DNA from 2 places in the Thorsellia kenyensis genome. Region 1 is predicted to be linked to the other one. Evidence: riboswitches for the same ligand, from Rfam matches in the RefSeq annotation. Region 1 holds a riboswitch; the other holds the start of a gene.
The links. Region 1 has a riboswitch for thiamine pyrophosphate ahead of ACFFIT_RS06750 (YkoF family thiamine/hydroxymethylpyrimidine-binding protein). Riboswitches for the same ligand answer to the same signal wherever they lie in the genome.

Region 1 (3,193 bases):
TGTGCCTAAGATCACTTGATATTGTCCACCTGTCGAAAAGGTCGCTTTTACCATGTCTATGGCGTTAATTTTTTTCTCATCAATTAACGTCTCATCTTTTATAACCAGTCTTAGGCGTGTAGCACAATGTGAAGCAGCCTGTATGTTGGACGCGCTGCCTAGCGCAGTAATAAGTTGTTGTGTTGCTAGTTCAATATTCACATGAAGCCCTCATTTAGTAGTGGACGAAAATTATAAAAGCTTTACTTTTAATTTATGGAATCGGTTCCATAAATTTACTTCTTCTTGTCACTAATGTCAACACTCTGGCGTTTTTTTAACGTAAATGTAGTACACAGTTGATGAGAATCAAGCTGGCATCCATGTGAAATGTTCTCTTTTTCAGCTGATGATAAATACAGAGCAGCAGCTGAGTTGGTAAATGTTTTTTTTAACTGAAGATAAGGATCATTTTCTTGCTTATTTGTTGTTTGACCAATCGTTTTATCTTGAGATAGCAAAATATACCTAAGCTTAAATGCTGCGATTTGTCCTGCCTCATAAAAGGGCAATTCAATGGTTGTTAATGAGGGATGAAGCATTTGAGTAAAGTCATATCCACCAAAACCAGTAAGACTAATGTCATTTGGGATCCTTATTTTCGCTTCAGACAAAGCTTTATAAGCCCCAAGAGCGATATTGTCTGTTGCACATAATAAAAGCGTGTAATTACTTTGTGCGTTGATTATTTTTTTCGTTAATTCATAGGCATCTTGCAGACTAAAAGAACAGAAATATCTCGTTAAGCTAATATCAGCTTCATCGAAGGATTTTTTAAAACCTAGCCATCTATTCAGACCTACTGCTAAGTCTTTTTCTTCTACACCAAGATATGCTATTTCTTTATGACCAAGTGATTTACAGTATTGACCTAATGAAAAGGCACCATCAAAATCTGGATAAGCAATATAAGGCAAAGTGGGATGAGTTTGACCTAAAAGTAAAATAGGAATGTTGGCTGATTCTAATTGATTAATGATTTTATGATGCCTTTTAGAAATAGCTGAAGCCAGCCAAACGATACCAGCTAGTTTTTGTTTACTTAAATTGTCCAATGCTTCGATTTCTCTATCAATTGATTGACTACAATTAATAACAAGCATCTGCATATTTACCGCATTGAGAGCATCATCCAATCCCATCAGCGTTCTCGATACAGCATAAGAGTCGATTCTTGGAATGACGACTCCAACCACTTTACGCTGTTTTGATTTTAAATTTTGAGCTGTTTGATTAGGGCTAAATCCTGTTGTTCGAATGATATTTTCAATTTGCAGTCGAGTTTTTTCACTGACATACCCGCCATTTAAATAGCGAGAAACAGTGCTTTTGGCAACACCAGCCATAAGAGCAATGTCATTGATATTATATGTTTTTCCCATTTGAAGTTTGTCCTAGACTAAATTAAATACGAGGAAATAGATTCATTATACACCATAAGACAACGGCCTTTCTTTATCATAACACCTTATGCTGAGTCAGTAATTAGACATCCTTAACTATGAATCAGTAGAACTAAGCTAATTTTTAATAAGATGAGTGCGTGATAAAAAAAGATTTTTATTGATTATGAGCAAAAAAATAAGATTTGCTTGCAAAAACCTAAAAAATTCGTAATAGTATGGCACAGTTGTCACGGGAGCTGAGTAAACTCGGCTGAGAGGAAAATTAATAATTTTCGACCGTCAAACTTGAACTGGATAATGCCAGCGCAAGGAGGCCTGCTCTTTTTTTACCCGTGCCCTCTACTATCTATCAACATTGGTTTAACCATTCGTTATATTAAAGGGTACTACTATGAATTCAAATCAGCCAAACATTACATTTCCTAACTCAGAGTTAAAGTTAACTCCCACCACTCAAGAAATTAATCAAATCGATATCAAGGTACCATCGACCCCACAAGATTTTGGTGTCGGTGCTCGTTTTACAGTGAATGTGATGAGCGATGATTATATTTCTATTATTTTAGATGCTTTAGCAAGCCCAACACCAAAAGAATTAAAAATTCAAACAGATGCAGTAAGTACCTTAATAAAAGGCTCAGAACGGAATATTTTAGATTATCTTTATACAGTCATCACTAAAATTGCTGCTTCTGGGCATCATGTTTCAGCCACGATTTTGCTTTCACGAGGTTGTCCTGGTGAAATCACATGCCAGCTACCTAACAGATCTTTAGCTACACATTCTACAAATATTTCGCTTGAAAAAACGGGCATTACAGTGTTAGCGCAGTGGTCGTTATATCCATTATTTGATGATAGACAAACCGCATTTTCTCATATGGACGATATCTATCGAGCAATAGATTTTGCAAAAGATAAAGGAACCTATCATAGAAGTACTCACTTTGTCACTGAATTGAAAGGTGATTTAGCGCAGGTGCTGGAAACGATTGCTATGGGTTGGATGTTAGTTGGTCAAACTGTTCAGCATGTTACTTCACACACAACGCTTTCTATCAACAGTCCAACTATGGCATTTTAATTAATAAATTCAATGGAATAAACAGGTGAGGGCGAAATATGTTCTTTAATAAAGGTTCGAAAGAAAGTTCAATAGCGACAAGAAAAAAAAATTGGTCAAGTAAAGAGGTCATGCTGTTAGTCGCTTTAGGATCCGTTTTTGGTGTGATTTATTACGCCTTTGTTCAACTCTTTTTTGTGCTGCAAATTCTATTAGGTCCCTATGCTGATCTGAGTCAACATATTTTATTTGGTGCTTGGCTGATGGTTGCCCCTATCGCACTCGCCATACTAAAAAGGCCATTAGCAGGTGTTTTTGCTGAATTACTGGCTGCACTAATTGAAGTAATTGTTTTAGCGTCCCCTTTTGGCGCAAGAGTTATCATATCTGCTCTTATTCAAGGAGCAAGTAGTGAATCAGCTTTTACTCTTACAAGATATCGCAAAGATAATTTATTTGTTTTTATGTTGTCAGGTTTCTTTGGAGGCTTATTTCCTTTTTTTTATTCTGCATTAATTAATGATTGGTTTTCCACTGATTTATTCTATCTAAGATTAATTTTGCAATTAATTTCGGGTGTTCTTATTGGTGGATTGGCTGCAAAGCTTTTGACTGATGCATTAATCAAAACAGGCGTCTTAGATAATTTCATCCATGTGGAACAAAAAAACAATGCAAGCTAACA
Region 2 (3,193 bases), on a different contig from region 1:
AATGTATTGATAAATGCAAGTGGGGGGATGTTAGATAAAAATCCCCCTAATATAAAAGATAATATACTCGAGATAAACAAGAGTGACAGAACACCTGGGAACTGCCATTCTAACTTTATAAACTTAAGGCATTTTGCCACGTTTCAATCCACATTTTTTTCTTATCAGCAACTTCCACAGCTCCGAATTCAAAAGCATCTTTCGGAAAATATAAATTATCAAATATGGCTGATGTTTTCGTATTAATCACGGGATACATCCAATTTGTTGTGGGAATTTGTGATTGAAAAGCTTCTGAAACCATAAATTGCATGAAACTATCTGCAAGTTCGTTATTTTTAGTATGGGCTATTTTACCAGCCACTTCAATCTGCAGATAATGCCCCTCTTCAAGGTTCAAAGCAGCAAAGTTGTTTTTGTTTTCTATGACTTCATGATAGGCAGGTGAAGTTGTATAACTCAATACAAAATCTGCTTCCCCTTTTAAAAAGAGGGAGTAGGCTTCACTCCAACCTTTTGTTACAGTGACTGTTTTGTGCTCAAGATTTTTATAAGCATCAGAGACATTGTCACCAAAAACACTCTGCATCCATAAAATAAAACCGAGTCCTGGAGTACTGGTACGCGGATCTTGATAAATAATTGTCCAAGGTTTATCACTATAGACCAGTTCTTTTAATGAGGTAGGTACCTCTTTTGTTTTTTCTTTATCATAAACAAAACTAAAAAAACCATAATCAAAGGGTACAAAAAGAGTCGAAGACCAACCAAATGGCATGTCAATATTTGTTAAATCAACATCACTAGGCGCAAAAAGTCCTGTATCAACTGCTTCTTGGAGTAAATTATTATCCAATCCAAGCACGATATCCGCCTTAGTGTTTTTCCCTTCATTCCTGATTTTATTCAAGAGTGTTACCCCATCAGCAGCACCTATAAAATTAACCGTACAGTTACATTCTTTTTCAAATGCCTCTTTAATCTGTGGGCCAGGACCATATTCACTGACAAATGAGTCATAGGTATATATAGTCAATATATTATTTTGATTGTTTAGCTCTGCGCTTAAGGCAACAAATGATGAAAACAGAAGGCCTACTGAAACTAACGTAACAGTTTTTTTTGTTAATTGAAACGAACGGATAGAAAAATGACTCATTAAAACTCCTTTGATAAGACTATTCATAGGTGAATGGTTCACTTAAAAACACAAAGGATTGAGTAGAGATATAAAAGCATCTGACTCAAATCCCTTCGCCAGTACTAACTGGATCAGGTTCGACGGGTTTTATCTCAGCCTATTAAGCACCCCGTTGAGCCGTTCTTATTTTACGCAGTTTTAAATAAAAATCAATGACGACTGATTTTTTATTCTACTGTAACACTTTTAGCTAAATTACGTGGCTTATCAATATCTGTCCCTCTAACAATTGCGACGTGATAAGCTAAAAGTTGTAATGGCAAGGTATGTAGTATTGGTGATAAATTGCCATATACTCCTGGCAATTTAATGACATGCATACCTGACGATGGTTCAATTTTTGAAGCATCATCAGAGAAAACAAATAATTCGCCACCACGAGCCTTCACTTCAGCCATGTTCGATTTTAATTTCTCTAATAATTGATCGGTAGGAGCAACGACAATTACAGGTATTTCCTCAGTAACAAGAGCGAGAGGTCCATGTTTCAATTCACCTGCTGGGTAAGCTTCCGCGTGAATATAACTGATTTCTTTCAGCTTAAGAGCGCCTTCTAATGCAATTGGATAATGCATCCCACGACCTAAAAATAAAGCATGTTCTTTTGTGGCAAACTTATCTGCCCACTTCGTGATTTTAGGCTCCAATTCTAAAATTTCTTGCATAGCAACTGGTAGGTGCTTAAGCAGTTTTAATTCTTCTATTTCTTGAAGTTCCGAAAGATTCCCTTTCAATTTAGCTAAGACTAAAGTCAGTAAGTACAATGCCGTTAATTGAGTAGTAAATGCTTTAGTAGAGGCAACGCCAATTTCAATTCCAGCTCTCGTGATATAGGCTAACTCACACTCTCTTACCATTGCACTGGTCGGAACATTACATATGGCTAAGGTTTTGGTCATACCTAAATTTTTTGCATGCTTTAGTGCAGCCAAGGTATCTGCTGTTTCACCAGATTGTGACATAGTAATAACCAATGTATTAGAAGAGGGAACACTTTGACGATAGCGGTATTCACTCGCTATTTCCACCTCAACTTTTATTTTAGCGATTGCTTCTATCCAATATTTCGCAGTAAGGCCTGAATAGTAGCTTGTACCACATGCCAATATAAGGATGCCATCTATCTCACTGAATCTTTTTCTAGCGAGTAAACCAAATAATTCAGGATCGATAGAGTCAATATCATGTAGTGTATCAGCCACTGCTCTTGGTTGTTCAAAGATCTCTTTTTGCATAAAATGACGATAAGGACCAAGATCAGTATTGAAAGATTGGCTATGAACAGTGTGGATGGTCCGAGTTACACAGGCGCCTGATTTGTCATAAATCCAATAGTTATTGGCTTGTAAATCAACTACATCACCTTCTTCTAAATAGATGATTTGATCTGTTACCCCAGTTAAAGCAAGTGCATCAGAGGCAAGGAAATTACCATGAATTGTTGGGTTTTGGGGCTTGCAACCAAGTACTAAAGGAGAACCATGACGAGCACCTACCAGTCTATGGGGTTCAGAACGACACATAACCGCAAGTGCATATGCACCTTTTAAGTGTGATATTGCCTCGGTTACGGCCTCTTTAAGACAATCTACATAGAGATAATTAATTAGATGTACGATGACTTCTGTATCGGTTTGACTCTCAAAGACAAATCCTTTTGACTCAAGCATAATTTTAAGTTCATCATAATTTTCAATGATCCCATTATGAACAAGGGCAATATTTGCCGAAAGTTGATCTGAATGCTTTGAAAAGTGTGGGTGTGCATTTTCAGTAGTTGGTTGCCCATGTGTTGCCCAGCGTGTATGTGCGATCCCAATTGTGCCATTAAGTGATTCTTGAGCGATTTGAGAAATAAGTTCACTGACTCTTGAAGTGGTCCTTGAGCGGTGCAATTCCCCTTGATTAATTAAAGCAATTCCACAAGAGTCATATCCTCTATACTCTAAGCGGCTAAGTCCGGTTGTTAAAATTTCAGTGATATCAGATTGT

Region 2: another riboswitch for thiamine pyrophosphate. It lies ahead of thiB (thiamine ABC transporter substrate binding subunit); the one in region 1 lies ahead of ACFFIT_RS06750 (YkoF family thiamine/hydroxymethylpyrimidine-binding protein).

What each region holds. Positions count from the first base shown of each region.
Region 1 is NZ_JBHLXE010000076.1:18,308-21,500, forward strand. Features, by position in the region: gene ACFFIT_RS06740 (sucrose-specific PTS transporter subunit IIBC) at 1-201, opposite strand, end outside; gene ACFFIT_RS06745 (LacI family DNA-binding transcriptional regulator) at 276-1,421, opposite strand; TPP riboswitch at 1,665-1,774, shown strand; gene ACFFIT_RS06750 (YkoF family thiamine/hydroxymethylpyrimidine-binding protein) at 1,837-2,529, shown strand; gene ACFFIT_RS06755 (ECF transporter S component) at 2,568-3,191, shown strand; gene ACFFIT_RS06760 (ABC transporter ATP-binding protein) at 3,181-3,193, shown strand, end outside.
Region 2 is NZ_JBHLXE010000097.1:15,396-18,588, forward strand. Features, by position in the region: gene thiP (thiamine/thiamine pyrophosphate ABC transporter permease) at 1-140, opposite strand, end outside; gene thiB (thiamine ABC transporter substrate binding subunit) at 116-1,159, opposite strand; TPP riboswitch at 1,232-1,323, opposite strand; gene glmS (glutamine--fructose-6-phosphate transaminase (isomerizing)) at 1,369-3,193, opposite strand, start outside.